2 regions of the Paraburkholderia sp. BR10954 genome follow, and region 1 is predicted to be linked to the other one. Evidence: riboswitches for the same ligand, from Rfam matches in the RefSeq annotation. Region 1 holds a riboswitch; the other holds the start of a gene.
The links. A riboswitch is a leader RNA that binds a small molecule or an ion and turns the genes downstream of it on or off. The one in region 1 is predicted to bind thiamine pyrophosphate.
Positions count from the first base shown of each region.

Region 2: another riboswitch for thiamine pyrophosphate. It lies ahead of AB4Y34_RS22120 (FAD-dependent oxidoreductase); the one in region 1 lies ahead of thiC (phosphomethylpyrimidine synthase ThiC).

Region 1 is NZ_JBFRCK010000033.1:72,684-88,577, reverse strand. It holds gene AB4Y34_RS32905 (molybdopterin-dependent oxidoreductase) at 1-290, opposite strand, end outside; gene AB4Y34_RS32900 (cytochrome b/b6 domain-containing protein) at 366-1,016, opposite strand; gene AB4Y34_RS32895 (DUF1223 domain-containing protein) at 1,066-1,929, opposite strand; gene AB4Y34_RS32890 (hypothetical protein) at 2,038-2,496, opposite strand; gene AB4Y34_RS32885 (GreA/GreB family elongation factor) at 3,098-3,499, shown strand; TPP riboswitch at 3,641-3,758, shown strand; gene thiC (phosphomethylpyrimidine synthase ThiC) at 3,847-5,778, shown strand; gene AB4Y34_RS32875 (glycine zipper 2TM domain-containing protein) at 5,929-6,153, shown strand; gene AB4Y34_RS32870 (hypothetical protein) at 6,398-6,865, shown strand; gene AB4Y34_RS32865 (L-lactate permease) at 7,084-8,682, shown strand; gene AB4Y34_RS32860 (DMT family transporter) at 8,974-9,903, shown strand; gene bamC (outer membrane protein assembly factor BamC) at 9,988-11,217, opposite strand; gene AB4Y34_RS32850 (DUF2844 domain-containing protein) at 11,617-12,078, shown strand; gene AB4Y34_RS32845 (DUF3443 domain-containing protein) at 12,149-13,405, shown strand; gene AB4Y34_RS32840 (hypothetical protein) at 13,456-13,899, opposite strand; gene AB4Y34_RS32835 (cadmium resistance transporter) at 14,046-14,663, shown strand; gene AB4Y34_RS32830 (hypothetical protein) at 14,708-15,040, opposite strand; gene leuA (2-isopropylmalate synthase) at 15,369-15,894, shown strand, end outside.
Region 2 is NZ_JBFRCK010000016.1:77,144-93,037, reverse strand. It holds gene hisD (histidinol dehydrogenase) at 1-396, opposite strand, end outside; gene hisG (ATP phosphoribosyltransferase) at 456-1,157, opposite strand; gene murA (UDP-N-acetylglucosamine 1-carboxyvinyltransferase) at 1,154-2,416, opposite strand; gene AB4Y34_RS22180 (BolA family protein) at 2,528-2,767, opposite strand; gene AB4Y34_RS22175 (ABC transporter permease) at 2,783-3,547, opposite strand; gene AB4Y34_RS22170 (ABC transporter ATP-binding protein) at 3,544-4,476, opposite strand; gene AB4Y34_RS22165 (STAS domain-containing protein) at 4,667-4,987, opposite strand; gene AB4Y34_RS22160 (phospholipid-binding protein MlaC) at 4,984-5,616, opposite strand; gene AB4Y34_RS22155 (VacJ family lipoprotein) at 5,731-6,813, opposite strand; gene mlaD (outer membrane lipid asymmetry maintenance protein MlaD) at 6,825-7,364, opposite strand; gene mlaE (lipid asymmetry maintenance ABC transporter permease subunit MlaE) at 7,456-8,223, opposite strand; gene AB4Y34_RS22140 (ABC transporter ATP-binding protein) at 8,220-9,041, opposite strand; gene thiE (thiamine phosphate synthase) at 9,136-10,239, opposite strand; gene AB4Y34_RS22130 (thiazole synthase) at 10,236-11,051, opposite strand; gene thiS (sulfur carrier protein ThiS) at 11,159-11,356, opposite strand; gene AB4Y34_RS22120 (FAD-dependent oxidoreductase) at 11,422-12,552, opposite strand; TPP riboswitch at 12,774-12,897, opposite strand; gene AB4Y34_RS22115 (ABC transporter ATP-binding protein/permease) at 13,331-15,082, shown strand; gene AB4Y34_RS22110 (hypothetical protein) at 15,317-15,790, shown strand; gene AB4Y34_RS22105 (hypothetical protein) at 15,855-15,894, shown strand, end outside.

The DNA.
Region 1 (15,894 bases):
TGCGCTTCCGTGTAGGTCGGCGCGAGCTGCTTGGGGTCGAACAGCGCGGCCTGGGCGCGATCGTTCAGCCGCGACACAGCGGTGAGGAAGCGGTTCACGGAAGCGTCGTCGGTCAGCGAGCAGCCGCTCAGCATCGATAGACCGCCGAGCGTCAATAGCTGCTTGCCGAACAGGCGGCGCGACGGCATCGCCAGTTCGCGCTTCGCATCGAGCAGGATCGACGCGCGGTCGAGCGTGTGGCCAACACGCTGCGTGGGCTGGTCTGCTGGTTTGTCGATTGGCTTGTTCATGATTCGGTATCCGTAGGGGGTTCGCGTCGCGCGTCGATGAGCGTGAATATCGGCATGGCCGTCAGCAGCCGCGGCTCAATGTCCGCGCAGCATCGCGAGCAACGAACGCGGCACGAGCGCGACCATCGCCAGATGCACCGCAAGAAACGCGGCCAGCAGCGACATCGCGGTGAAGTGCACGACGCGTGCGTTGTCGTAGCCGCCCATCAGTTCACGCAGCAGCGGAAACTGCACCGACTTCCAGATCGCGAGCCCCGATAGCACCAGCACGATCAGATCGGCGATCGCGAACAGGTAGGCGAATTTCTGCACCGCGTTGTAGACGCGCAGATCGTCGTGCGACAGCTTCCCGCGCAACGCGGCGATGAAATCGCGCAGCACCGCGCTCGGCGTCAGCGGCAGGAACTTGCGCACGAACCGCCCGCTCGCGAGATTCAGCGCGATATACACGAGGCCGTTGAACACCAGCAGCCACATCGCCGCGAAGTGCCATTGCAGCGCGCCGCCGAGCCAGCCGCCCAGCGTGATCGCGGTCGGAAAGCTGAACGCCGGAAAGATCGGCGACGCGTCGTAGATGCGCCAGCCCGACAGCATCATCACGATCGCCGCGAGCGCGTTCAGCCAATGCGTGATGCGCAGCCACAGCGGGTGAATGACGCCGCGCTTGGGTGCGGCTGGCGCGGAGGGTGCGCCGGGGCGCAACGCGTGCGGCGTGGGTGTGGACATGGCGGCTCTCCTCGGGCAGCGGTAGAGAATGCGGCGCGTGCGATGTCGATCAACGGCACGCGGGAAGATCGGCCGCTTGCAGCACGTCGCCGCTCGCGTCGCTTTCGACGAACGCGACCACGCCGAAGCGGTCGGCGGCGTTGTCGATCGGATCGGCTTTCGCGTCGACGCTCGCTTCGCGTAGATCGATGTCCTGACGAATCCGCGCGTGACCGGCGACGAGTGGCACGGGCCCGAACCATGCGCGCACGACGCGCTCGTGATGCAGCGTCGCGCCGCGGTTTTCGCCCGCGCCGACCTGCGTCGTCAGCGCGTTCTCGTAGACCGCAACATAGGCGCTCAACGGACCCGTGATGGCGGCTGCCGTCGTGCTGAACTGCGCATCGACATCGAACGCGCCGGGCGCACGCGGGCTCAGCGCGAGCGCGACATTGGCCTGCGCGGGTGCGGCGACGAGTTCGTCGATGCGGCGCTCGAAACTGTCGCGTTGCGACCAGTCGCGCAGCTCGCGGCCCGCGACGAATACTTCCGGCGTATAGATCGTGTGCGCGCCCGCGAGATGCGTCAGCGTCTCCTGACGTTCGGTGAAGCGATGCTGGGAAAACCGGTCGCTCCAGCCGAGGCTGTTCCAGTAGTCGACGTGCAGTGCGAGGGGCACGATGCCGTGGGCGACGCCGTTGCTTTTCCATTGACCGAGCCAACGGTCGGCGGGCGGGCAGCTATCGCAGCCCTCGCTGCTGTACAGCTCGACGAGCGCTAACCGGTGCGCGGGGCTGTGCGTCGCGCATAGGGGCGCGGCCGCATCGGCCGCACGGATGCCCGAAGCGCTCAGCACAACGAGCGCGAGGCCGGCGGCGGGCCTGGAAAAACTCGTAAAGCGCTGAAGTAGCGAGCGATTGTGCGCGGTCGACATGACGTGCTCCGATCGTAGTCTGCACGTTTGTCGAACCGCGCGGCCGGTTATGACAAGCCTCTTTTAATTTTTTTCCGGCATGGCTAGCGAGCCAAGGCTCGCCGCGACTCAGTCGTAACTAACCACTACCGTCACGCGCGTGTCCGCATCGGTGCGCCGCGCGTTCAGCGACAGCACGCCGCCCGCGCGATCGACCGCGTAGTGGCCGTCGCGGGCCAGCACGCCGTGCCCAGTGCCATCGACGAAACGCGCTGCCACCAGATCGCGCGACTGCGTGCCGCCGTTCACTTCGAGCGTGACATCGGCCCCGCTGACGACGCCCGGCGGCGCGCTGAACGTCACCGTGCGCGAGAAGCGCTGACCGGCCACGCTCGTACTATCGACGGCGACGCCAGTGGGCGCCGTATCCGCACTGATCTGCAGCGGCGGTGCGACGATCATCCCCACGAACCGGATCACGCCGCCCCTCACCGTCGATGCCGCCGGCGCCGCCAGCGGCGCGGCAAGCAATGCCACCACCGCGGCTGTGCGACCGAACGTTCGCCACCGCATTGTTTCCGCTTTCATGTGCACCTCTCTGTCAATCGGCGCGAGTCGCGTCGCGCCATTCACGCGCCATCCCGCGAATCGGTTCGCTGGAGTGCGGCCTTGCTGCACTTTGTTTAACGGCAATCCTTTGACTGGCTTGAACGCAATGCGGATCACGTCGCTTTCTTCTGGCACCGCACAAAGACGGCCGATCGACGGAGCGCGATGTCGCCAACGGAAGTGCCCGAGACAGCGTGCTAACATCAAGCTTTCGTCGCTGGTGTCGCGGGCTTCACGTTTTGCTGCGCGGCAACCTGCCGTTCGCTATTCCCATCACCTGGTCGTTTTGCCCGTGACTTCGCTGCGTCGTCCGACTTTCCGTGCTCTCGCCCGCTTGCGCCCATGCCGCCGCGCAGGCGGCTGCGCGCGCGCGGGCGTCGCGCCGCACGGCACGGGCGAGACGTCCCGAACGCTCCCGCTTCACGCCGCCCGGCGCCCTCGCTGACGTAGCCTGCCGATACCCGGGGGCCGCGTCGCCGGGCTCCGGGCTCCGGGCTTTCCCATTCGCACTCATCCGCCGACCACCCGCATGGGATCGTCGCACGCGGCCATCCTTCACCGCCTTATCGGAGTCCTGATGATGAAGAAGATCAAAACCTGCTATCTGACCGAACTCGACGTGACCCGCCTCGAGAAACATGCGGCCGCCAACGCCAAGCTGCAGCAAATGCTCGACGACGTGCTCGAACGCGCGGTAATCGTCGACTCGCACGACATCCCGGCCGACGTCGTCACGATGAACTCGCAAGCAACGCTGATCGATTCGGCGAGCGGCGAACAAATGACGTGGACCGTCGTCTATCCGCCCAACGCCGATTTCGCGCAAGGGCGGCTGAACGTATTCTCGCCGGCCGGCCTCGCGCTGCTCGGCGCGCGCCGCGGCGAGAGCATCAGCTTTACGCCACCCAGCGGCGATCAGCAAGTGCTCAAGATCGACAAAATTCTGTATCAGCCCGAAGCCGCCGACGATTTTTCGCTGTAAGCCGGCTGTTCCATTGCTGTAAGTTGCCCTGTCTGATGCGGTCTCGAAATAAGCATAGGAGCTGTCTGGATTCATCTGGACCAGTTTTTTGAATCACTCAGACAGGTTGCCAAACCGCGGGCGGGCGGTGTATCGTGTGCGCTGCTAACGCGGGGGTCCTGCGTAGCGCGGAGCTGGAGGTCCGTGTTGCGTGGGTGAGAAATACCCTTTGAACCTGATCTGGATAATGCCAGCGCAGGGAAGCGTACGGATCTCGCACCAGCCTCAACAGCGTCACCTCTTAGCGATTTCCGACCACTTCCATCTCAGTCTCCTGCTTAGCCGCCCCACTTTGTACGGAGACTTACATGAACGCCAATCCGAAGTTTATTTCCGCCGAAGCCCATGTGGACGAGGCCGCCGTCGCGCCGCTGCCGAATTCGCGCAAGGTCTACGTGACGGGCTCGCGCCCCGACATCCGCGTGCCGATGCGCGAAATCTCGCAGGCAGACACGCCCGACAGCTTCGGCGGCGAAAAGAATCCGCCGATCTACGTGTACGACACGTCGGGCCCCTACTCCGACCCCGAGGCGAAGATCGACATCCGCGCGGGTCTGCCCGCGCTGCGTCAGGCGTGGATCGAGGAGCGCGGCGACACCGAGCCGCTGACCGGTCTGTCGAGCAGCTTCAGCCGCGAGCGCGCCGCCGATCCGGCCACCGCGCAGCTGCGTTTCCCGGGCCTGCATCGCACGCCGCGCCGCGCGATCGCCGGCAAGAACGTGACGCAGATGCACTACGCGAAGCAAGGCATCATCACGCCGGAAATGGAATACATCGCGATTCGCGAGAACCAGCGTCGTGCCGAGTATCTGGAGACCTTGAAGGCGAGCGGCCCGAACGGCGCGAAGCTCGCCGCGATGATGGGCCGCCAGCACCCCGGCCAGGCATTCGGCGCGAGCGCGTTCGGTCCGAACGGTCTCAGCGAAATCACCGCGGAATTCGTGCGCGAGGAAATCGCGCGCGGCCGCGCGATCATCCCGAACAACATCAATCATCCGGAGAGCGAGCCGATGATCATCGGCCGCAACTTCCTCGTGAAGGTCAATGCGAACATCGGCAACTCGGCGGTGACCTCCTCCATCGGCGAGGAAGTCGACAAGATGACGTGGGCGATCCGCTGGGGCGGCGACACGGTGATGGATCTGTCGACCGGCAAGCACATTCATGAAACGCGCGAATGGATCATCCGCAACAGCCCGGTGCCGATCGGCACCGTGCCGATCTACCAGGCGCTCGAAAAGGTCAACGGCAAGGCCGAAGATCTGACGTGGGAAATCTTCCGCGACACTCTCATTGAACAGGCTGAGCAGGGCGTCGACTACTTCACGATCCACGCGGGCGTGCGTCTGCAATACGTGCCGCTCACCGCGAACCGGATGACCGGCATCGTGTCGCGCGGCGGCTCGATCATGGCGAAGTGGTGTCTCGCGCATCACAAGGAAAGCTTCCTGTACGAGCACTTCGAAGAGATCTGCGAAATCATGAAGGCCTACGACGTGGCCTTCTCGCTCGGCGACGGCCTGCGTCCCGGCTCGATCTACGACGCGAACGACGAAGCGCAACTGGGCGAGCTGAAGACGCTCGGCGAGCTCACGCAGATCGCATGGAAGCACGACGTGCAGGTGATGATCGAAGGTCCGGGCCATGTGCCGATGCAGCTGATCAAGGAGAACATGGACCTGCAGCTCGACTGGTGCGACGAAGCGCCGTTCTACACGCTCGGGCCGCTGACCACCGACATCGCGCCGGGCTACGACCACATCACGTCGGGCATCGGCGCCGCGATGATCGGCTGGTTCGGCACCGCGATGCTGTGCTACGTGACGCCGAAGGAACACCTCGGTCTGCCGAACAAGGACGACGTGAAGACCGGCATCATCACGTACAAGCTCGCCGCGCATGCAGCGGACCTCGCGAAGGGTCATCCGGGCGCGCAGGTACGCGACAACGCGCTGTCGAAGGCACGCTTCGAATTCCGTTGGGAAGACCAGTTCAATCTCGGTCTCGACCCGGACAAGGCGCGCGAATTCCACGACGAGACGCTGCCGAAGGATTCGGCCAAGGTCGCGCATTTCTGCTCGATGTGCGGCCCGCACTTCTGCTCGATGAAGATCACCCAGGACGTGCGCGAGTTCGCCGCGCAACAGGGCGTCAGCGATAACGAAGCGCTGCAGAAAGGCATGGAAGTCAAGTCGATCGAGTTCATGAAGCAAGGCGCGGAGATTTATCAGCGGCAATAAGCGGCTTGCGCGACGCGCGCGCGGAGTAGCGCCCTGCAGTATCGAAGCCCGCCAGCATGGCGGGTTTTTTTTATTCCGCCGCGCCCAGCAGGCACGTTGTGTGCTGACAGAGAGAAACAACTACTTCCAACAACGAAGGGAGTCAGCATCATGAAATCGATCCGTCAACTCGGTGCTCGTCTTGGCCCGGTCGCAGTCGCGCTTTCGCTCGTCGCGGGTGTCGCGGCATGCGGCGACATGTCCCCGCGCACACGCGATACCGCGATCGGCGCGGGTGTGGGCGGCGCGGCCGGCGCGGCGATCGGCGGCAGCGGCTTGTCGACGTTGGGCGGCGCGGCCGTGGGCGGTGTCATCGGTAACCAGATCGGCAAGTGAGCGGCAAGTGAGCGTTGCGTCCGATGATGCGTCTGACGATTCATACAGGACAGCCAAGCATTTATTCCGACCAGGCACCGGACTGACGAGGGCCGCGAATGCGGTGCGCCCTCGTCCCGACAGCGCACGTGGAAATAGACTGAAATATGCGGTTGCGGTTTTGCCACAGCGCTGCCGCGGCAGAAGCGTAAGCTCCTCATAACGACGTCGCGCGAGGCGGCATCGGTTCATCGAGGAGCGCGTCATGAAGTCCCGCGTCGTCACCCATCCTCGCGCGGTGCGCCTCTCGACGCCACGCGAGACATCCAGTTTTTCCGCAACGTTCGCGCGGCCCGCCGCCGCGATTTCCGCGCTCGCCTCCAGTCTGTTTTTAGCCGGCTGCTATTACCCCGCCGGCTACTATCCCGCGGGCTATTACACGTCGTACTATTCGACCGCGCCCGCGACCACAGTGGACCAAACCGCACCGGCCACCGATCCACAGCAGACGCCTCAAGCCCAGGCGCAAATGCAGGTCGCGCCGCAGGACATGCCGCCCGGTTATGCAGCCGCCGCGCCCGTGTATGTGGCACCGCCGGTGTATCCCGCCTACTATCCGCCGCCCGCTTATCCTTATCCCGCCTATTACGGCTATCCCGCCTACTATGGACCGTCGATTGCGATCGGCATTGGTGGCTACTGGGGGGGCCATTGGGGCGGCCACTGGCATTGACCTGTCTTTGGTTCGCCCGCCACCGCGCACACCCGCCCGTACTTTCCCGGCTTGACTCGCCGATATGGCGCTCTATTCTTGAAAGGTTGCACGCAGCACCCGCTTAAATCCGGCGCCGCCGCTTGGTCGAGGCCACTCGCGAGCGTCCGCCGTGCCAGAGCGACGCGCCGTCATGCGCAATCTCCCGCGTCGAATTACACAACAACGAAGGAGAGATGATGTTTCATCAACTGCTCACTCCAGTCGGTAATTCGCTTTTTGCGTCGTTTATCGTCGCCGCGCTGCCGATCATCGTCGTGCTCGCGCTGCTCGGCTGGGCGCGCAGGCCAGCGTGGCAGGCGTCGCTCGCGGGATTGATCGTCGGTTTGATCGTAGCGATTTTCATCTGGCAGTTTCCGGTCGGGCTCGCGTTGAACTCGGTCGCGGCCGGCGTCGTCTTTGCGATCTGGCCAGTGATGTGGATCGTGTTCACCGCGATCCTGCTGTACAACATCGCGCAGCGCTCGGGACGCTTCGAGGCCTTCCGCCTGTGGATGATCGACAACCTGCCGAACGACCGGCGCATCGTGCTCGTCGTGGTCGGCTTTTCGTTCGGCGCGCTGCTCGAGGGGATTTCGGGCTTCGGCACTCCGGTCGCGATCACGAGCTCACTCTTGATCATGCTCGGCTTTCCAACGCTCGAAGCGCTGGTCTTCACGCTGATCTTCAATACCGCGCCGGTCGCGTTCGGCGCGCTCGGCGTGCCGATCACGGTCCTCGGCGCGGTCACGCATTTGCCGTCCGATGTGCTCGGCAAGATGGTCGGGCGGCAATTGCCGTTCTTTGCTGTCCTGCTGCCCTTCTATGTGATCGGCGCGTACGCGGGCTTTCGCAACATGCTGCGGATCTGGCCGCTGCTGCTGGTGTCGGGCCTGAGCTTCGCGCTGACCCAGTTCGTCGTCTCGAACTTCGTGAACTACAGCCTGACCGACGTGCTGTCTTCGCTGGTTTCGCTGATCCTGACCGTGGCGTTCCTGCGGGTCTGGAAGCCCGTCGCCGATCCGAAATTCGCGATCAACGTCGATCGTATCAACGAGGTGCGCGGCAAAATCGGCGGCGTGCAGGGCTGGTATCCGTGGATCATCGTATCGGTTGTCGTGATCGTCTGGACGGTCGCGAGGATCTTCACGATCGGCGACGTCAAGGTATCGTGGCCGGGTCTCGACAAGGCCGTCTTCATCACGCTGTACAACACGCCGTACGGCGCGATCTGGGACTTCCAACCGCTTGCGACCGGCACCGCGATCCTCGTCGCGGCGCTCATCACCGCGTTCGTCGTGCGGCTCTCCCCCGCCGAGTTCTGCAAGGCGATCTCCGACACGTGGGTGCAAACGCGCATCGCGATTCTGACCGTGGCGACGATCGTCGGCCTCGCGTATCTAATGAACTACTCGGGCCTCAACTACACGCTCGGCCTCGGGGTCGCGTCGGTCGGGCCGGTGTTTCCGCTCGTGTCGGCGTTCCTCGGCTGGGTCGCGGTGTTCCTGTCGGGCAGCGATACGTCGGGCAATGCGCTGTTCGGCAATCTGCAGGTGGTGGCGGCCAAGCAGCTCAATCTGAATCCGGTGCTGATGGCGGCGACCAACTCGTCGGGCGGCGTGATGGGCAAGATGATCTCGCCGCAGAACATTTCGACCGGCGTCGCGACCACCGACTTGAAGGGCAAGGAAGGCGTCGTGTTCGCCAAGACCTTCAAGCATTCGATTCTGCTCACGGTGCTGCTCGGCGTGCTCGTGTGGGCGCAGCAGAACTTCCTGCAATGGATGATTCCGCACTGAACTCGCGCCGCTGACGGCGCAACGCAGTTCACATTGTTTCGGACGGCGCCCGCGCATCGCGGGCGTCGTTTGCAATTCCGCCGCCGCTACCGCTCCGCCGCATCGCAATTTTTCTCACATATCGGTGAGAATTGCTCGTTTGGCCTGCGCCTTCGCAGCGCTTAGCATCGACCTACCCGGACGCGGCCGTCTCCCGGATCTTGCCGTTTCATCCCGCATTGAAACGAATCGCGCGATCGCACTGTTAGGATGAGCTGGCGTCTCGACTCAACTGCGCGCGGCGCCATTCCAATGAAAGCCAGAAACCTTCTGCAACTGCTGATCCTCGCCGCCCTGTGGGGCGCATCGTTCCTGTTCATCCGCGTCGGCGTGACCGACTTCGGCGTCGCGCCGCTGATGGCGCTGCGCGTCGGCATCGGCGCCCTCTTTCTCGCGATCGTGCTGATCGCGCGACGGCCGCTGCAACAGTCCGCCACGCTGTTGCGCACGCATGCGTTGCCGCTGCTCGTTGTCGGCATCCTCAATTCGGCGGCGCCATTCTGTCTGTTCGCGTATGCCGAGCTGACGCTGTCGGCGGGCGTCACGTCGGTGATCAATGCGTGCGCGCCGCTGTGGGGCGCGCTGGTCGGCTTTCTGTGGCTGCGCGACCGGCTCAGCGCGCTGCGCACGCTCGGCCTCGTGGTCGGCTTTCTCGGCGTGCTGATGCTCGTGTGGGACCAGATCGCGACGCCGGACGGATCGGCCGCGTCGCCGCTCACCGTCGCACTCGCGGCCGGCGCCGCGCTCGGCGCCACGCTGCTCTATGGCATCGCCGCGAATTACACGAAGCGTCACCTGACTGGCGTCGACGCGCTCAGCGTCGCGACCGGCACGATGATCGGCGCGACGATCGTATTGCTGCCGCTCGCGGTGATCTACTGGCCCGCCGCGCCGATCTCGCTGCGCGCGTGGGGCGCGGTGATCGCGCTCGGCGTCGGCTGCACCGGCATCGCGTACATGCTGTTCTTCCATCTGATCGCGGTCGCCGGGCCGACACGCGCGATCACCGTGACCTTCGTGATTCCGATCTTCGGCATTCTGTGGGGCGCGCTGTTTCTGGGCGAGACGGTGTCGCCCGGCATGCTCGAAGGGTGCGCGGTGATTCTGGTCGGCACCGCGTTGGCGACCGGTGTGATCAAGCGGCTGCCGTGGGTGGGCACGCGGCGGCGCGCGGACACCTGAGGGCGCGGTCGAAAAAAAAACCGCCCGGATTGCTCCGGGCGGCTTTTTCGTCGAACCAGCGGCGTTGGCCGCGAGGCTCTCGTATCAGCGCAGCTGATAGGCCATCAGGCTCATGATCTGCTTGGCCTGCGAGCTTTCGTCGACCTGGCCCTTGTCGTCGACCACAGCCACGCGGGTCTGATCCGGCGTCACCGCGCGCACGTTCACGCGATACTCCTTGGCGACCTTCTCCTTCCGGCCGTGGAAGACCTGGCTCCAGAAGCCCTGCTCGGCCGACGACATATCCTTCGGATCGACGTAGCGCACGAAATACAGGCCGCGGCTCACGTCGCGGTCGTCGACCGTGAAATTGCTGCGATCGAGCGCGAGGCCTACGCGCAGCCACGCACGGTCATACGGGTCGCCGAGCGTGAGTTCGGTCGATGACAGCTGCGCCGACGTGTTGTTGGCCGAATCCACGTCCGGTGTCGACGGCTGGGCCGCCAGCGCGACGTTCTGCGCGACAACGGCGGCCGTCGCCGACTTCGCACCCGCCGTCGCCGCGTTCGGCGCGAACTGCGTGCCCGCAGGCGACAGCTCGGCGTTCTGCGTGCCACCCGCACCCGATTCAGCCCGCGCGAGCGAGGCCATCAGGCGCTTCAGATATTCCTGCTCGAGCGCCGGGTCGTTCGGCTTGGGTTGCCATTGGGTCGACTCGTTGTTCGTACCGGTGATCGCCTCACGCATGCCTTTCTGGCTGACGAACACGTAGGTGCCGCCCTTCGGCGCGGCTTCGAGACGCGTGCGGAACTTGTTGCGCTCCGAGCTCACGTAGCTGTTGCCCATCGCCTTCGACAGCGTGTTGCGGATAAAGCCGTCGTTGATCTGCGCGTGGGTTTCGTTCCAGTCGGTTTCCATCACGCCCTTGTCGCGCTGGTCGACGACGAGCAGGAAGCCCTGCTCCTGCCAGAAGCGGCGGATTTGCGGCCAGGCCTGATCGGGCGTTTTGTTGTCGATCACGAGCCAGCTTTCGGTGCCGTCGCGCTGGATGTGGATGCCCTGGACGGGCGGCACGACCGCAACCGCATCGCCGGCCGGCGCCTGCGCCTGCACCTGTTTGAGCGTGGACAGCGAGGTTTCGCCGCCCTGCGGCGGCAGCGAACGCTGATCGGCCGTCTCGTCGATCATGTTCGGCGGTACGGCAAGCGATACCTGCTTCGAACGGGAGTCGCTCCTATAGTCGATTTTGGTCGGCGACGAGGTACCGCAGCCGGCGACCAGCCCGCCTGCCATGAGCATTACTGCAAACCGCTTGGTGAGACGAAAATCAGTCATGTTCGGGGAATCCTTCCGCTACGCCACGGCAAGTTTCCGTGGATCAACCCAACATTTTACCGGTCCCGGCGAGGCGTGTGCAAAAACTGGGGTTTGCCCGGGACTCGCCGCATGCCACGGCGACGCAACGGCCACGGGAAAAAAGGCCGTGCCCGTCACGCTATTTGCCCTCTTATGAGGTAAATTTAACACTCAATGACACTTTCGAGTTGACCTTGGGAGTATTCCCAAAGTCTTCGCCGGATGGCCGCCGCATAAGGGCTTCCGGTTTGCCTGCGGCTTGTTTTCCCCATGGCGTGCGGTCCTGTCCGCCGCACGTGTGCAAAGACCAGAAGAAAACCGGTGCTACGTTAATCGAGTTATCTCAATAAAAATCCGGCGCCAAACGAGGAAGGCCTCATGTCCAGGTTCAATCTCCATCCATCCGCGATCGCCTCGGTGATCGCCGTCGTCGCGTGCTGCGCGAGCTTCGGCGCGCATGCCGAATTGGGCGGCACGATGCCGAGCCAGGCGGTGGCGGGCGCGAGCGCGCCGCGCACGCTGCTCAATGGCGCACTGCGCGAGCGCACGTGGACCGACGCCGGCAATACCACCATCAACGAATACGCGACCGGCACCGGCCTGATCGTCGCCTACGCATGGCAAGGCCCGACGATGCCGGATCTGCACGCGCTGCTCGGCAAATACGGCGACTCGTACAAGACCGGCGCGGCGGCGGCCGGCAGCGGCAATCTGCATTCGTCGCGGGTCGCGCGCTCCGACGTGATCGTCGAGTCCGGCGGACCGATGCGTGGCTACGTCGGCCGCGCGTGGCTGCCGGCGGCTTTGCCCGCCGGCGTCACCTCCGACGACATCCAGTGACGCGCGCGCCCCGCACGCGTCGCTCGCGCCCCCTTTCACGCCTGAGTTCCACCAGACGGACCGCCACGCCATGAAATCCGCCTTGCGTTTCCATGCCCTGCTTATGATCGTCTGCGCGGCCCTCGTCGGCTGCGGCGGCGGAGGCGGCAGTTCCTCGTCCGGCTCGTCCGGCTCCGGCTCGACACCGTCCGCGAGCGCGCCGACCAGTTCCGCGACCGCGCCAACTCCGAACGCGAACGTGCCGCAATCGACCACGCCCAACGTGCAGCCGGTCACGGTCGGCGTATCGCCCGGCAATACGCGCAACATGCTGATGACGAGCGTCACCGTCTGCCAGGCCGGCACCGGCAACTGCGCGACGATCGACGACATCCAGGTGGACACCGGCTCGAACGGCCTGCGCATCCTCGCATCGGCGCTGCCGACCACCCTGTCGCTGCCGACCATCGCCGCGGGCAGCGGCGTAAGCGCCGAATGTGCGGTGTTCGGCAGCGGCTACGCGTGGGGCTCGATCCACACCGCGGACGTACGCATGGCTGGCCAACAGGCGTCATCGATTCCGATCCAACTGATCGCCGACAGCGCGGTGCCTGGCGCACCCGCCGACTGCGCGAACTCCGGCGGCGCCTCGCTGCTGACCGTATCGAGCCTGCACGCGAATGGCATCCTCGGCGTGGGCCTGTTCCCGGTCGACTGCGGCAACGGTTGCGCGAACTCCGCGTTGCCGCGCTGGTACTACAGCTGCACGACGAGCGGCTGCAGCCCGACCGCGCAGCCGCTCGCGCAGCAGGTGACCAATCCGGTCAGCAGCTTCCCGCTCGATAACAACGGCGTCGTGATCGACCTGCCAGCCGTCGCCGATGCGGGCGCGGCGAGCGTGTCAGGCTCGCTGATCTTCGGCATCGGCACCCAGTCGAACAATACGCTTACGGGCACGAACGTTCTGAGGGCGAACTCGGCGACCGGTTACGTGACGACGAACACGGGCAGCCTGACCTATGCGGTGAGCTATCTCGACAGCGGCTCGAACGGCCTCTTCTTCCACTCGACGCAGTTCCCGTTGTGCGGCTTCTGGTACTGCCCGACTTCGACGCAGTCGGCAAGCGCGTCGATCACCGGCATCGATGGCGTGTCGAGCACGGTTTCGTTCGACATCGCCAATTCGAACACGCTGTTTTCGTCGTCGAACAACGCGTTCGACAATCTCGCCGGCAATTCGAGTCTGGGTTTCGGCTGGGGCTTGCCGTTCTTTTACGGCAAACGCATTTACACGGCGATTGCGACGCGCAATACGTCGGCCGGCCAGGGACCGTATTACGCGTTCTGAGGGTTGCCTGGGTTGGATGCGCAGCGACGGTGCGGCGCGCGGGTGCGAACTCAGCCCGCCGCGCTGGCTGGTTGTGCTGCCGGCGTGGCCAGTTGCGGCGGCGCGAGCCAGCGGAATACGTCGAGCTGTTCGCCGTGGAATGTGCACTCGGCGGCTGCCGGCGTGCGGACCCTCGACGGCTGGGCCGGCTTCGCGGCCAGCTTGGCCTCGGAGGCCGCTTGCGACGCCGATGCCGTGAGCGGCGCGGAAGCCGCGGTCGCGGACGCGCTCATCCCATGCTCGATGGTCCCCTCCACCACGACCCGCGAGCCGCGAATCGCGGCCCCGCGATGCGTGACCCGCAGCCGATCCGACGACATCCCCGACGACGGCTCGGCCAGCTTGCTGCGCATCAATTGTTCACAGGCGCTCGAGTTGCGGGTGACGATCGTGCAGGCCGCCAGTAGCGACGCGGCGCTCGCGAGACAGGCGACAGAGAGAAGGCGAATCTTCATCGATATTCCGTTGTTCGAGGTCCCGGCCATTGTAGCCGCTTGACCTTGACGCGGCGCATCGGCATCGTGTTGGCCGGCCGCCCGGTTACCCACATGGCGCGGCGAATTCCAAGCGACTCCCCCCCGGTAACGATTCCGGCTTCTTCATGCTCAGCCTCGTCCTGCTCGCAATCGTCGCCTATGCCGCGACCAATATCGACAACCTGTTCGTCCTGCTCGGCTTTCTGGCCGAAGCGGGCGTAAAACGGCGTCGCGTGGTCGCGGGACAGTACGCGGGATCATTGATCCTCGTCGCGGCGGCGCTCGTGCTCGCGGCCTTGCTCACGCGCCTCCCGGCCGGTTATGTGGGCCTGCTCGGCTTGCTGCCGATCGTTGTGGGACTGCACAAGGCGTGGCAGCGCTTCGGTTCTTGCCTCGCACTGAATAGGGATAGCGAGGACAGCCGTACAAGCGCTCCACCATCCATTCGCGGCTCATCGAGCTGGACCGTCGCGAGCGTCGCCATCGCCAACGGCTCGGACAACCTCGCCGTCTACGTGCCGCTGTACGCCAGTCATGCACCCGCCGAGAACGCGCTAGTTTCGCTCGTGTTCATCGTGATGATCGGGCTGTGGTGCGCGGGCGCGGCATGGCTCGTCGACCATCCGTTGCTCGGCGGGCCGATCCGGCGGTACGGCTCGGCGGTGCTGCCGCTGATCCTGCTCGCGATAGGCGTATCGGTGTTGTTGAACAGCGATACGCTGCGGCTTTTGTCCGGCGGGTGAGCAACGCGGGGCTCGGTCGAAAGACTGTCCAGGCGTCGAGGAAGTCAATTTGCCGGCCGCAGCGGTTGCACGTAAGTACGCACGCCGGCCAGCGGCGCGCCATAGCCGCCCGCGCTCGGGTTGTTCGGCAAGCCGTTGACCAGTTGCGCGCGAGGATCGGTCGGATTCAGATTCAACTCGCCCGCCTGCTGGTTGCCGTGCGTCGGATACTCGCTGCCGAGCGCCGCATGTGGCATCAGGCGCGTGCTGTTCTGCGGCGCGTTCATGTCGTTCTGCGCGCTGAGCCCCTGCGCGCCGGCCTGCCCGACGAACCCGCATGCCAACGCCGCGCACGCGCCGATCCTTGCGACAGCGGATATCCACGCTATTTTTTTCATGTTCGCCTCCTGCTCAGTGAATTGACGATGCCTCGTGAGCTCACCCGTGAATCGAACGCGGCACGAGCACACTGCGTGCCCTTGACGCAATCTCAATAATATGTTCCCATTGCGTACTATGTACCGCGCCCAGACCACCCTATCGCTACTACTAGCCCGCTCTACCGGGCTAGGTCTGGCTGCGCGCGTCCGCTTCTCTCTGATACACCGAAGCATCGCTTGAATCCCCAGTAACTGACCCAGCCCCGGTTTCCGACCGGCGGCCCAGTATCGCCTTTTCGTCGTCCGGTCGACACCCGTTCCACGGTCTCTCCCTCGGATGATGAAAATGTTGAAAAACCCCGCTACCAAGTACCGTTCGTTCAAGCCGATCAATTTGACGGATCGCCAGTGGCCGTCGCGCACCATCACGCGCGCGCCGATCTGGATGAGCACCGACCTGCGTGACGGCAACCAGGCGCTGTTCGAGCCGATGAACGCCGAGCGCAAGATGCGCATGTTCAAGACGCTGGTGCAGATCGGCTTCAAGGAAATCGAAGTCGGGTTTCCTTCAGCGTCGCAGACCGATTTCGACTTCGTGCGCGAGCTGATCCAGGGCGGCCATATTCCCGACGACGTGACGATCGAAGTGCTCACGCAGGCGCGCGACGATCTGATCGAGCGTACGTTCGAATCGTTGCGCGGCGCCCCGCGCGCGATCGTCCACCTGTACAACGCGACCGCGCCGGACTTCCGCAAGATCGTGTTCGGCCTCGAAAAGAGCGGCGTGATCGAACTCGCGCAGAAGGCCGCGCGCACGGTGAAGCGCCTCGCCGACGCGCAGCCGGAAACGCACTTCACGCTGCAATACAGCC
Region 2 (15,894 bases), on a different contig from region 1:
GAGCGGCGTGACCTTCTGGCCGAGCACGGTGCCGTCCGCTTCGGTGTACTGCCAGCTATGGCTGCCGCACTCGATCTTCTGCTTCTCGTGATAACCGCGCACGCGCGCCGCCGCCGCTTCCAGCGACGCACGCTGCTTCGGCTCGAGACTTTCGAGCGCCGCTTCGAGCTCCGCCATCGGCAGTTCGAGCTCGGCCACGCTTTTCGCATCGATGCGATCGAAGCGGTTCGTGTACTCGAGCACTGCGTCGTCGCCCCGCGCCTTCACGTCGTTCAGAATCTGCGCGACCGCGCGCTCGATGGCTTCGTCTTCGCTCGCCTCGAACGCGAGCACCGCATGCAGCGACTTCTGAAAGTCGGGAGCGGTGGAATCGAGTTTGCGAATCTTGGTTGACATACAGGTATCCGTTTCGGTAAGGCGCTGAGTCGCAGCGTGATCAGCGTGCCATCGTTCAGTCAGGCCGCCGGGGCGCCGGTTTTCGACGACGCATTGGCAAACGCGTCGAGAATTGGCCGCAACGCGGCGCGTTTGAGCTTTAGCGCCGCCTGGTTCACCACGAGGCGCGACGAAATCTGCATGATCTCCTCCACCTCGACGAGATTGTTCGCGCGCAGCGTATTGCCCGAGCTGACCAGGTCGACGATCGCGTCGGCGAGGCCGACCAGCGGCGCCAGTTCCATTGAACCGTACAACTTGATCAGATCGACGTGAACGCCCTTGGCGGCAAAATGCTCACGTGCGGTTTCAACGTACTTGGTCGCGACACGCAGACGCGCGCCCTGGCGCACCGCGTTCGCATAATCGAAACCCGCCGCGACCGCGACCGACATCCGGCAACGCGCGATGTCCAGGTCGACCGGCTGATACAGACCGCTGCCGCCATGCTCGAGCAGCACGTCCTTGCCGGCCACGCCGAAGTCGGCCGCGCCGTACTCGACATAGGTCGGCACGTCGGTCGCGCGCACGATGATCACGCGCAGGTTCGGGTCGGTGGTCGGCAGGATCAGCTTGCGCGAACTCTCGGGATCTTCGGCGACTTCGATGCCGGCCGCCGCGAGCAGCGGCAGCGTTTCCTCGAAGATACGCCCTTTCGACAACGCGAGCGTGAGCGGCGCGCTCACCGCCGGCGACGACGACGTTTGCGGCATCGAACTCATGCCTGGCTCCCGGATACGCGGCGCACCTTCGCACCGATCGCGTTGAGCTTCGCTTCCATGCGGTCGTAGCCGCGATCGAGGTGATAGATACGGTCGATCAGCGTCTCGCCCTCGGCGCGCAGCGCGGCGATCACGAGACTCGCGGACGCGCGCAGATCGGTGGCCATCACCTTCGCGCCGGACAGTTTCTCGACACCGGTCACGAGCGCGGTGTTGCCGTCGATCGTGATGCTCGCACCGAGGCGGTTCAGTTCCTGCACGTGCATGAAGCGATTTTCGAAGATCGTCTCGACGACCTGCGACGTACCGTCGGCGATCGTGTTGAGCGCCATGAACTGCGCCTGCATGTCGGTCGGGAACGCCGGGTATTCGGAGGTGCGGAACGTGACCGCGCTCGGGCGCTTGTCCATGCGCACGCGCATCCAGTCGTCGCCTTCCTCGACCGTCACGCCCGCATCGCGCAGCTTTTCGGTGACGGCTTCGAGCAGCAGCGGACGCATCTTGCGCAGCGTGACGTCGCCGCCTGCCGCCGCGACCGCGCACAGGAAGGTGCCCGCTTCGATGCGGTCCGGAATGACCGTGTGCTTCGCACCGTGCAGCTTGTCGACGCCCTGGATCACGAGGCGATCCGTGCCGATGCCTTCGATCTTCGCGCCCATCGCGACGAGCAGATGCGCGAGGTCGACCACTTCGGGTTCACGCGCGGCGTTCTCGATGATGGTTTCGCCTTCCGCGAGCACCGCCGCCATCAGCAGGTTCTCGGTACCGGTCACGGTGATCATGTCGGTGACGATGCGCGCGCCCTTCAGACGCTTCGCACGCGCTTCGATGAAGCCGTGCTCGATCGTGATCTCGGCGCCCATCGCCTGCAGACCCTTGATGTGCTGATCGACCGGACGCGCGCCGATTGCGCAACCGCCCGGCAGCGACACGCGCGCATGACCGAAGCGCGCGACGAGCGGACCGAGCACGAGAATCGACGCGCGCATCGTCTTCACCATCTCGTACGGCGCGACGAGGTTGTCGACCTTCGACGCGTCGAGCGCGACGCGCCCTTCGCCTGCCTCGATACGCACGCCCATCTGGCCGAGCAGCTTGAGCATCGTGCGCACGTCCTGCAGATCGGGCACGTTCTCCAGATGCACCGGATCGGCGGTCAACAGACCCGCGCACAGGATCGGCAATGCCGCGTTCTTCGCACCCGAGACGACAACTTCACCGGAGAGCGGGTAGCCACCTTCAATGATGAGTTTATCCATGCCTGTCGGTTCCTGATCGGCCCGGGTCGCGCCCGGACCTGCTTTGTCTGTGTTCGGCGCGCCGCTAGCTGCGTCGCGCCCTTCGTGAGTAACTCGCACTAAATTTCCAGATTACGCGTTCTGCCATTCGGCGGGCGTCAGCGTCTTCATGCTGAGCGCGTGGATTTCTTCGCGCATGCGCTCGCCGAGCGCCGCATACACGAGTTGATGGCGCTGGATCAGGCGCTTGCCTTCGAAGCTCGGCGAGACGATCGTCGCAAAGAAATGCTGACCGTCGCCTTCGACTGCGAGATGCTCGCACGCGAGTCCAGCTGCAATGTACTGTTTGACCTGTTCGGGAGTCGGCAACATGAGAGAAGCTCCTCGTCAGTGGCGCAGCTTGTAGCCGGTGGCGAGCATGCGCATCGCCACGACAGCCAGCACCACGAAGAAACCGGCGACGATCGCGAGGCTCATCAGCGGGTCGATATCCGACACGCCGAAAAAGCCATAGCGAAAGCCGTCGATCATGTAGAAAAACGGATTGAGCCGCGATACTTCGCGCCACCCGGGCGGCAGCGTATGCGTCGAGTAGAACACGCCCGACAGGAACGTGAGCGGCATGATCAGAAAGTTTTGGAACGCGGCGAGCTGGTCGAATTTTTCGGCCCAGATGCCGGCGATCAGACCCAGCGTGCCGAGAATCGCCGCGCCGAACATCGCGAACACGATGATGTAGAGCGGCGCGGTGAACGCGAGCGGCACGAACCAGATCGTCACGATGAACACACCGAAGCCGACGCACAGCCCGCGCGCCACGGCCGCGAGCACGTAGGCCGCGAACATCTCGTAGTGCGACAGCGGCGGCAGCAGCACGAACACGAGGTTGCCGGTGATCTTCGATTGGATCAGCGACGAAGAACTGTTCGCGAACGCGTTTTGCAGCACGCTCATCATCACGAGACCCGGAATCAGGAAGCTCGTGTATTCGACGCCCGGATAGACCTCGACGTGGCCGCGCAGCGCGTGGCCGAAGATGGTCAGATAAAGAAGCGCGGTGATGACCGGCGCGAGCACGGTCTGGAACGATACCTTCCAGAAACGCAGCAGTTCTTTGTAAAACAGCGTGCCGAATCCACTGTAGCCGCTCATGCGAGCCCCTCGATCACTTCTGGACCGTTCATCACCTGAACGAACACGTCTTCGAGGTCGGCCTTGCGGACCTCGATTTCTTCGAATGTACAACCGGCCGCGCGGCATTGCGCGAGGATGCGCTCGACGTCGTCGTAGCTCGTTAGGCGCAGCAGGTGCTGGCGGCCATTGCCGTTGCCGGCGCCGCTTTCCGCCTCGAGCGGACGCAGATCGGCGGGCAGCACGCCGTGCGCGAAGCGCACGAACAGCTGCATGCCGGCGAAGCGCTGCAGCAGCGTGCTGGTGCGATCGAGCGCAACGACCTCGCCTCGGCGCAGCATCGCGATGCGGTCGCACAGCGATTCGGCTTCTTCCAGGTAGTGCGTGGTCAGCACGATCGTGTGGCCTTCGCGATTCAGGCGCGAGATGAACTTCCACAGCGTCTGGCGTAGTTCGACATCGACGCCCGCGGTCGGCTCGTCGAGCACGATCACCGGCGGACGGTGCACGAGCGCCTGCGCGACCAGCACGCGGCGCTTCATGCCGCCCGACAGCGCGCGCATGTTGGCATCGGCTTTTTCGGTGAGATCGAGATTGGCCATGATCTCGTCGATCCACGCGTCGTTGTTGCGCAGACCGTAGTAGCCCGACTGGATGCGCAACGTTTCGCGCACCGTGAAGAACGGATCGAACACGAGTTCCTGCGGCACCACGCCGAGCGCGCGGCGCGCATTGCGGAAATCGTCGACCACGTCGTGACCGCGCACCGCGATGCTGCCTTCGTCGGCGCGGGCGAGACCCGCGAGTATGCTGATGAGCGTCGTCTTTCCCGCGCCGTTCGGACCGAGCAGTCCGAAGAACTCGCCTTCTTCGACCGTGAGGCTGACGCCCTTGAGCGCCTGCAAGTCCTTGTAGCGCTTCTTGACGTTACGAATTTCTATGGCTGACATGACTATGGGCCGCGCGCGTCGCGGCGCCTGAAGTAGCCCCGATGGAGCTTGGGGACGTGCAAATGCTGGAAGAAACGGAACCGGGGCCGATTAGGGGGCCAGTTCAACGCCCCAAAAAAACGTTTGATTATAGGGCAAAAACTGACACCCCCGGCCTGGCCGGAAGGGGGGAGACGACGCTAGAGGAGCGTCAATGTCGCGCTGACGCAACCATGCTGGAGGCGACAGGAGAGAGAAGCGTATCGACGCCGTAGGCCTGCGCGAGACTGGCGAGACCGGCCGGCAGATTGATGATTTCGAACTTGTCGCCGCGCGCCGCCGCGGCCCGCACCCACGCGAGCAGGACCGCGAGCGCCGACGAATCGAATTGCGTGAGCGGCGCGCAATCGACGCCGCGCGCGCCGGCCGCAATACGTTGCAGACCCGCCGCGAGCGCGGCCTTCGCGCTCTCGTGGGTCAGCGTCGCGCCGCTGTCGAAGCGGTTCGCGACCTGGTTCAGCACGTCGCTCACGACTGCTTGCCCGCGGCGAGTTGCTGATTGCGCTGCGTGAGGAACTGGATCAGTCCGTCCACGCCCTTCTGCTGGATCTGCTCGTTGAACTGCTGCTGATACGCCTGGATCAGCCACGCGCCGAGCACGTTGAGGTCATACACGCGCCAGCCTTGCGTCGTCTTGTACAGGCGATAGTCGAGTTCGATCGGCTGGCCATTGTTCATCACGACCGAGCGCACCACCGTGTCGGTGTCGTCCGGGTTCATGCGGAACGGCTTGAACTGGATCTGCTGGTCGCGCACCTGCGCGAGCGCGCCCGAGTACGTGCGGATCAGCAGCATCTTGAACTGCTCGACCACCTGGTTCTGCTGCTCGGGCGTCGCGGTGCGCCAGTTGCGGCCCATCGCGAGCTGGGTGGTGCGGCGGAAGTCCGTGTACGGCAGGATCTTTTCGTTGACGAGCGCCGTGATGTGGGTGATGTCGCCCTGCTGGATCGACTTGTCGCCGCGAATTGCGTCCATCACCTGCTGGGTGACGGTTTTGATCAGCGCCTCGGGGGAGTTGGTGTCGACGGTTTGCGCCGATGCGCCCGCGCTGATGAATGAAAACAACACGGCAAACAACGGAATCAGGAAGAATTTTTTCATATCGAGCTTTGCCTCAAAAATAGTGCAACAGGTTGAACGGACCTTATCACGCGAGTTTGACGGCAATCCATGCGCAAACTGCGAGAGTCGTATCGATCTGTTACGGCTGCACGTTCAATGCAATCTGAACGACGGGAAGTTGAAGCGCGTGGGCGGCACCAGCTGACCGGCCGGAATCTGCGTTTCAGGGCCGCCTTTCAGGTCGAGCGGCGGGGTTTCGGTGCCCGACGCGGCCTCCGGCGCCGACGCGCCTTGCGGCGCCGACGCGCCCTGCGGTGCCGACGCGCCTTGCGGTGTTGCCACGGCCGCGCCGGATGCGGGAGCCGCCTTTGCCGCAGCACCCTGCGTGCCCGCAGCGGCGCCCGCCGCGCCGGTTGCAGCGCCGGCCGGCGCACCTGCCGCCCCTGCGGCCGCGCCCGTCTCACCTTCGTCGTACTTCGGCAGCGGCGCTTCCTCTTCATAGCTCGGCAGGTCCTGCGGACGCCGGCGGTTGTCCGACAGCAGATACTGGCGGCGCTGCAGATACGCATTGCGCACGAACGAGTATTTGTCGAGCGCCGCGCCTTCCAGCAGGTTGCTCGCGCCGAGCAGGTTCGCGCGCGTATTGACGATGTTCAAGCCCCACAAGCCCCAGCTCAAGCCCGGCGGATCGATGTAGCTGATCGGGTTCACGTAGTAGTTGCCGAGCGAGCCGAACGCGTCGCGCACCGTGCTCGGCCCGAACAGCGGCAGCACGAGGTAAGGACCCGCCGGCACGCCGTAGTGGCCGAGCGTCAGACCGAGGTCGTTGTCATGCTTGGGCAGCTTCGCGAGCGTCGCGACGTCGAACAGGCCACCGACGCCGAACAACGTGTTGATCACGATCCGCATGATGTCCGACACGCCGTCCGCGATACGCAACTGCAGCAGATTGTTCGCCGCGATATAGATGTCGCCGATGTTCGAGAAGAAGTTCGTCACGCTGTCGCGCACCGGCTGCGGCGTGACAAATACGTAGCCCTGGGCGACCGGCTTGATCGCGTACTGGTCGACCTTGTCGTTGATGGTGAAGATCGTGCGGTTCAGCCCTTCGAACGGGTCGCCCTTGGTCGGCGTCTGCACGGTCGTGCAACCGGCGAGTAGCGCAGCCGCCACGGCGACCTTGCCGAACTGTAGGACGCGCGCGCCGCTGCGCGGGGTCTGCAGTTTCGTCTGCATCGTTGTTCTCCTTATTGGCCTGACTGGCCGGCAGCGCCGGAAGCCGGCGCTGCCGGCGCCGGTGCGGGGGCGGATGCAGCGGGCTTCGCTGCGCCGGAATCCGCGGCCTTGCTATACAGGAACTGGCCGATCAGGTTTTCCAGCACGATCGCCGATTGCGTCATCGCGATGGTATCGCCCGCCTTCAGCATTTCCGAGTCGCCGCCCGGCTCGAGCCCGATGTATTGTTCGCCGAGCAGACCCGAGGTCAGGATCTTCGCCGAAGTGTCTCTCGGAAACTCGAATTGCTTGTCGATATCGATCGTGACGAGCGCCTGGTAGGTGTTGCTATCGAAGCCGATCGACGCGACCCGGCCGACCGTCACGCCGGCGCTCTTTACAGGCGCGCGCGGCTTCAGCCCGCCGATGTTGTCGAACTTGAGCTTGACCGGGTAGGTTGCCTGGAACGACAGCGAGCTCATATTGCCGGCCTTCAGCGCAAGAAACAGCAACGCCACGAAACCCAGCACCACGAACAGGCCGACCCAGAAGTCGAGAACATTCTTTTTCATCGTCATCCCAAAGTGAATCCGCCGCGCCGCCGCCGCTTCCCGCCGTGCGCGGCGCATCGTACGCCGCCGGCAGTCGGCACGCTGCGCGGCCTTAGCTGAACATCAGTGCGGTCAACAGGAAGTCGAGCCCGAGCACCGCGAGCGACGCGTACACGACCGTGCGGGTCGTCGCGCGCGACACGCCTTCCGGCGTCGGCTTTGCCTCGTAGCCCTGAAACAGCGCGACGAAGGTCACCGCGAGACCGAACACCACGCTCTTGACGACCCCGGCGCCGACATCGCGCCAAACGTCGACGCCACTTTGCATCTGCGACCAGAACGCGCCGGCATCGACGCCGATCAGCAGCACGCCCACCACGTAACCACCCAGCACACCGACCGCGCTGAAGATCGCCGCGAGGATCGGCATCGAGATAATGCCCGCCCACAGGCGCGGCGCGATCACGACTTTGACCGGATCGACAGCCATCATTTCCATCGCGGTGAGCTGCTCGCCGGCCTTCATCAGGCCAATTTCGGCGGTCAGCGACGTGCCCGCGCGCCCGGCGAACAGCAGCGCGGTCACGACCGGCCCGAGCTCGCGCACCAGCGACAGCGCGACGAGCAACCCGAGCGCTTGCTCGGAGCCATAACGGTTCAGCGTGTAATAGCCCTGCAGCCCGAGCACGAAGCCGACGAACAGCCCCGATACCGCGATGATCACGAGCGAATAATTACCGACGAAGTGGATCTGCTTCGTGACAAGACGCGGACGGCGCAGCAGCGGGAAAATTTCGAGCACGAGCCGCAGGAAGAAGCGCGTCGCGTAGCCGGCGGTGCCGAGCCCGGTGATGACCGAGCGACCGATCGTACTGATCATGACTGGCCTCCGCCGATGCCGAAGTCCGCCGCGAGCGGCGTCTGCGCAGGATAGTGGAATCTGAACGGGCCGTCCGGCGCGCCGTCGATGAACTGCCGCACGGTCGGGTCGGTCGACGCGCGCAGCTCGTCCGGCGTGCCTTCGGCGAGCACCCCGCCGCTGGACAGGAAGTACACGTAATCGGCGATCGCGAACGATTCCGGCACATCGTGCGTGACGAGAATCGACGTCGCGCCGAGCGCCTGGTTCAGCGTGCGGATCAGATTTGCGGTGATGCCGAGCGAGATCGGGTCGAGGCCGGCGAACGGTTCGTCGTACATCATCAGTTCGGGATCGAGTGCGATCGCGCGCGCGAGCGCGACGCGCCGCGCCATGCCGCCCGAAATCTCCGACGGCAGCAAATCGCGGGCGCCGCGCAGGCCGACCGCGTTGAGCTTCATCAGCACGAGGTCACGCAGCAGTTCTTCGGGGAGATCGGTGTGCTCGCGTAGCGAAAAGGCGACGTTCTCGAACACCGACATGTCGGTGAATAGCGCGCCGAACTGGAACAGCATGCCCATCTTGCGGCGCAGCGCGTAAAGGCCTTCGCGCGTCTGCCCGCCGATGTCCTGGCCATGGAACAGCACCTGGCCGCGTTGAGCGCGCACGAGGCCGCCGATCAACCGCAGCACCGTGGTCTTGCCGCAACCCGAGCCGCCCATGACCGCGACGACCTGACCGCGGCGAAAGCGCAGATTCAGATTCGACAGGACGAGCCGGTCGCCGTAGCCGAAGTCGACGTCGCGCAGCTCGAGTATGGTCTCGGGGGAGGAAGGCACCAAACTGACAATCCTTTTACACGGAAGGCCGAATTATAGGGCCATCATGCAAAAGCTGCGTTGAGGTGCCCCGTTCCTTGACTATGCCTGACGATTATTGCGTAAACGTGTGTTGCAGTGCAGAAACGGCGGCGGCCGGGTCTGCCGCTTCGGTGACCGCGCGCACCACCGCCGCGCAGCCGACGCCGGTCGCGAGCACCTCCGGCAGCACCTGCAGATCGATCCCGCCGATCGCGACGAGCGGCACCACACCGTCGAGCAGCCGCACATAGCGTGCGAGGCGCCGCAAGCCCTGCGGCGCGGTCGGCATGACCTTGGTCGTGGTCGGGAACACCGCGCCCAATGCAATGTAACTCGGACGAAAATGCAGCGCCTTCAGCATCTCGTAAAAGCCGTGCGTGGACAGGCCCAGACGGATGCCCGCGTCGGCCAGCGCGGACAGATCCGCAGTATGAACGTCTTCCTGGCCGAGATGCACGCCGTACGCGCCCGCCTCGAGCGCCGCCTGCCAGTGATCGTTGATGAACACCTGCGCGTCGTGCGCGCGGCCGGCCGCCACACAGCGGGCGATCTCGCGCTTCAGTTCGTCGGCGGGCTCGGCCGACTTGCGGCGCAACTGCACCGTCTTCACGCCGAACCCGACCACCCGCTCGACCCAGTCCGCGGTCGGCAGCACTGGATACAAGCCGAGCTTTTCCGGGCAGCGCGGGAACGCCCTAGCGGGTGCCGGCGGCAGGTCGGTAAGGCGCGGAAAGCGGCCGAGGTCGGACGGGAAAGCGTCGTCGGCGCGGGTCTCGTCGCCGTCGCGCCACGCGAGCGCGAGCACCAGCGCGTCGTGCGGATCGAAACCGCAGTCGAGGAACGCGGCCAGCGCGGGAATCCAGTCTTCCGCCAGATGGCCTTCGAGGCCGTATTTCTCACCGCCCAGATGCAGCGTCGCGCGGTTTTCCGCAGCGACGATCACGCCCGCGCCCCGCGTCAGCCAGCGCGCGATCTGCTCGCCGTGCTGCTGCGCGTCGGCGACCACGATCAGGTCGCCACCGTTCGGTTCGTCCGGCGCGATCAGGCAGATGCGCCACGGCGCGTGGGTCGGCGGCCAGTCGCCAAGCCGCGCGCGGATGCGCTCGGCGGCTTCGATGAGTTCGTCGGCCGTCGGCCAGAACAGATCGCGGTCCTTCAGCGTCAACGACTGCGTCATGCCACACCTCCATCCTGATGCCAGAACGGCATGCCGACCACCGGCGTGCTCGCGTGCGCACTCTCGCGCTCGGCCATCGGGCCCGCGAGATACGCCTGCCGGCCCGCCTCGACGCCCAGCGCGAACGCGCGCGCCATCGCGTCGGGGTGCGTCGCCTGCGACACCGCCGTATTCAGCAGCACGCCGTCGAAGCCCCACTCCATCACCTGGGCCGCATGCGACGGCACGCCGAGCCCGGCATCGACGATCAGCGGCACGTCCGGCAACCGCTCGCGCAATACGCGCAGCCCGTACGGATTGACCACGCCCTTGCCGGTGCCGATCGGCGCGCCCCACGGCATCAGCGCCTCGCAGCCGGCGTCGAGCAGACGGCGGCCGATCACCAGATCTTCGGTGCAGTACGGCAGCACCTTGAAGCCATCCTTGACGAGCCGCGCGGCGGCCTCGATCAGCCCGACCGGGTCGGGCTGCAACGTGTAGTCGTCGCCGATCAGTTCGAGCTTGATCCACTCGGTCTCGAAGATTTCGCGCGCCATGTGCGCGGTCGTCACCGCTTCACCGACGCTCAGGCAGCCCGCCGTATTCGGCAGCAGCGGCACGCCGTGGCGCTTGAGCAGATCGAAGAAGCCGGCTTCCGCGTTGCCCTCGTTCATCTGACGGCGCAGCGCGACGGTGACCATGCCGGGGCGCGCGGCGTCGATCGAATCTGACAGCGATTGCAGCGACGGGTAGCGCGACGTGCCGAGCAGCACGCGGCTTGCGAAAGTTTGACCGTATAGGGTCAGCGCGTCGGCGCTCTCGTGTGAAGTCATTTGCATCATCCTGGTTTGCCGTCGCGGCTAGAACCGACCGCGTGACGGCAATGGGTTTTCGGCGACGGTTGTTGCATTCGGTAAGCAGCAGGCTGGCGCGAGCGCGCTCAGCCGCCCGCGACCGGCTGCACGACGTCGAGCCGATCGCCCGTTTGCAGCGCGCGCGCCGCATGCTGCGCACGCGCGACGAAATCGCCGTTGAGCGCGACCGCGAACGGCGGACGCGCGCCAAAGGCGGCAAGCGCATCGGCGACAGTCGCGCCCTCGGGCAGCGACAACGGCTTCTGATTGATATGAATGTCCATGGTGTTCGAATACGGTTCAATCGATGGCGCAAGCGGCATCGCGTGCGGCACGTTTGCCGCTACGCTCAGGCCGGCTCACGCGCGAAATGCTGTTGGAACAGCTCGCTCCAGCGTGCGTCGCGCCGCCAGCCGGCGAATGCGTCGGCGTCCCGGACACGGCCGTCGAGCAGCGCGCTCGCGAAGCGTACGGCTTCGTCGGCGACTTCCGGCGCGATCATAAAGCCGTGCCGATACAGGCCGTTCACGCGCAACGTGCGCGCGCCGTCCCACAGCAGCGCGGGACGGTGATCGGGCAAGGTCGGCCGGCACTGCGAATTCAGCTCGAGGATGCGCGCCTCGCCGAAGCCCGGATGCACCGAGAACGCCGCGCTCAGCAACTCGAGCGCCGAACGCACGCTGACGGGCGACATGTCCTCGCCCTCCACCTCGGTCGCGCCGATCACGTAGAGGCCGTTCTGCTTCGGCGCGATATACAGCGGGTAGCGCGGATGCAGCAGCCGCACCGGGCGAGTCAGCTGCAGGTGAGGTGCATGCACGCGCGCAACTTCACCGCGGATGCCGCGCAGCGTCGGCAGCACAGGCTTTGCGCCGAGCCCGCGGCAATCGATCGTGATACCGGCGTCGGGCAGCGACGCGTCGTCGATCGGCGTGTTCCAGTGCGTGTCGACGCCGCGCTCGGCAAGCCCCGCGGCGAGCGCGGACAGCACCTGGCGGTTGTCGAGCTGGCCCTCGCGCGGCAGTAGCCAGCCCTGATTGAAGCGGCCGGCCAACGCGGGTTCGGCGGCGCCGAGCTGCGCGCCGGAAAGCGCGACGAAGCCGCCGTCGAGCAACTCGGCCGGCGCGTTCGCGCGCACGCGGCGCTCGAACAGCGGCGCCTCCGTGCGATCCGCGTAATGCCAGACGACGAGCGTGCCGTTGCGCTGGAAAAACACCGGCTCCGGCAGTTCGGCGAGCACCCGCGGCCAGCTTTCGAGCGAACTCGCACCGAGCCGTGTGATCAGCAGCTCGGCGCTGGCGGCTTCTGCCAGCGGCGCGAGCATCGCCGCGGCGACCCACGCGGCAGCCTGCGAGCCGGCGGCATCGCCGCGCTCATAGAGCGACACGCGATGTCCGTCGCCCGCGAGGTGCCACGCGACCAGCCGGCCGCACAAACCGCCGCCGAGCACGGCGAAATCCGGTCGAGCGGAATGGCTCATCGCACCCGCTCCGTTTGACAGCCGCGGGCGAAACCAAAGCGGCACGGCACGCCGGAGCCGGCGTGACGAAGAGAAAGATGCATGTCTGAAGAATAGGCGGTCATCGAGTCCTTTCCGTACGGCCAAAAACGCACGTACCCAGGACGAAACCGGCGGGTGAAGCCGGCCGGTCACGGCGTGTGCATGTGAGCTGCGCTCGCCGCCCGGCGGGGAATGGAAGACGGTTGCTTCCGGAAACTTCCCGCGCCGGTATTACCCGGATCGGGTGCAAAGGGTCTCTCTCAGCCTCGCCGCCCCGGCATGAAAATCATGCCGCCTGTGGGCGAAGCACCCCTGTTTCGTCGCAGGTCATTAGACCATAAAAGGCGCGGCGCCCGCAAACCAGCGGTCCGCCGTCGCTGCCGCGATTTTGATCTGGCACCGTCTAGCGAGATGCCGATGCGAATCGGCCCGGCGCTCTGGCACAATGCCGTGACCGGTGCCGAAAAAACGCGGCGCGCGCGACCCTCGTGGCCGCATGCGTGGCAGTGGCATCCCGGCGGACGCCGGCCCCGAAAAATTAATTTTCGCTTAAGGGCGTCACGCCAGAATCGGGCGCCCGTCCGGACTCGCGTGCATCGAGCGCGAGGGCGCGATGCCCGGCCAGGTATCGCAGACCCGCCTCAGCCACGGCCTCGCAAAGGGCCGGCTGTCAGCGGGATCGCCCGACATGGGTCAACCAGATCGGACCCGTACGCCGCCGGAATGCACTTCGGGTCAGCACTTCATCAGGACGCTCATGACACCACATACTTCCGCCAGCCCCGCGCTGCCGTCCGACGAAAAGGTCTCCGCCTGGAGCCTGATCAAGCCTTACTGGGTTTCCGAGGAACGAGGCATCGCATGGGGACTGCTCATTACGATCATCGTGATGAACCTGCTCGTCGTCTGGATCAACGTGCGCCTGAATAGCTGGAGCAGGGACTTCTACAACGCGCTGCAGGAGAAGAACGTCCACGACTTCCCGCATCTGCTGATGATTTTTACCGGACTCGCGTTCGGCTTCATCATCCTCGCCGTGTATGGACGCTATCTGCGTCAGATGCTCGGCTTCCGCTGGCGCCAGTGGCTGACCACCCGCTACCTGAACGAGTGGCTCAACGACAGCGCGTTCTACCGCATCGAGCGCGACCGCCTCGCCGACAACCCCGACCAGCGGATCAGCGACGACCTGCAGTCGTTCGCGACCACCACGCTGTCGCTGACGCTCGATCTGCTGTCGACCGTCGTCACGCTGGTGTCGTTCATCACAATCCTGTGGACGCTCGCGGGCGCGCTGAGTATTTCGCTCGGCGGCACGCCGCTGCATATCCCCGGCTACATGGTTTGGGCCGCCGCGCTGTATGCGGTGGTCGGTTCGCTCGTTATGCAGAAGGTCGGCCATCCGCTCGTGTCGATCAACTATCAGGCGCAGAAAGTCGAGGCGGATTTCCGTTTCGGTCTGATCCGGCTGCGTGAGAACGCCGAGCAGATCGCGTTCTACAACGGCATGGAAACCGAGAAGACGAACGCGCGCACGTTGTTCGGCCGCATCCGCGACAACTGGTGGCAGGTGATGAAGTACACGAAGCGCCTGACCTTCGTGCTGAGCTTCTACGGCCAGATCGCGATCATTTTCCCGATCGTCGTCGCCGCGCCGCGCTACTTCGCGGGCGCATTCACGTTCGGCGTGCTGATGCAGATTTCGAGCGCGTTCGGCACCGTCAGCGATTCGTTCTCGTGGTTCATCAACAGTTATACGAGCCTCGTCGAATGGCGCGCGACCGTGAACCGGTTGCGCGAATTCAAGCGCGTCGTGCATTCGCCGCGTCTGAAGGAATCGGTGTCGCCGGCCACGGAACACGGCGGCATCAATCTGCATTTCGTCGACAGCAACTCGCTTTCCACCGACAGCCTCACGCTCGCGCTGCCCAATGGCAACCCGCTGTCGCGCATCCGCGATATCGCGATCCGGCCGGGCTCGCGCTGGCTCGTGCGCGGTCCGTCGGGCGCCGGCAAGAGCACGCTGATGCGCGCGCTCGCGGGCCTGTGGCCGTTCGGCGACGGCTCGATCGACGCGCCGGTCAACGCGCGCATGATGTTCATTCCGCAGGTCAGCTACATGCCGATCGGCACGCTGAAGGCGGCGCTCGCGTATCCGTCGGCGGCGGACACCTATGGGGACGACGAATGCCGCGACGCGCTCATCACCTGCCATCTGTCGGAATACGCGGACCGTCTGCAGGAAACGGGGCACTGGACCCGCGTGCTGTCGCCGGGTGAGCAGCAGCGCTTTGCCGCCGCGCGCGTGCTGCTGCACAAGCCCGACTACCTGTTCCTCGACGAAGCGACCAGCGCGCTCGACGCGGAAAACGAGGCGCGGCTCTATCGACTGTTCACCGAGCGGCTGCCGAAGGCGGCGATCGTCAGCGTCGCGCATCGCGAATCGCTTGCTGCGTTCCATGACGAAACGCTCGACGTCGAGCGTTCGGCCGAAGCGATAGCGGCGTGAGCGACGCGCACAGCGCTCACTTCAATTAAGCGCACGACGCCGCCCCCGCGCGTCGTGCGCAACATCCGGAAAGACACGAGAAGAGTTCGGAAGCATTTGCGAAGCGCGCAAGCTGTTCCGCGCTTTGAAAATGCCCGCGAGCAGCGACGATAGTCGTACGGGCCGCGCCATGCGTCGGCCTTCGTTGACGTCAGTCACGTCTTTGATCGCAACCGCTCTCCGGACTTCTCGCCCATGTCATTCGCTCGCCGTGTTTCACCTCTGCTCCCGACTTTGCTCCCGCGCCTCGCGCTCGCCTGCGGCGCGGCGCTGCTCTTCACGAACGCCGTCGACGCCGCGCAAACCGCCGAGCCGAACCAGCCCGCGGATATCTGCGCGGCGCTCACGCACATCGTCGATGCGAGCGATTTCCGGCAACTGCCGAACGAGACCGCCGCGCAACTGCCGGGCGTCTCCCATTCCGACGATTGCCGCGCTACCGCGCACGCGTACGACTGCCACTGGCGCGCGCACTGGCAAGCCGACGGCGTCATCAACGATCCGCTCGAAGAACTCGGCGCCGACATCGCCGCCTGCTTTCCGCGCGTCGTGCACGACGTCAACACACCGGTGCGCCAGCATTTCGTCGTGACCATCGACGCGCGCCGCGTGAACGTCACCGCGAGCGTGCAAGGCCAGAACGAACTGCGAGTGCGCGTGACGCGCTGAGCGCGCGGCCGTCGCTGCTTTCGATGACCCAGCGAATCTCGTGACCGGGATCGGGCGCTGCCTCATGACCTCGCCGCCAACCGTGCGCGCGCCAGCCGCAACCA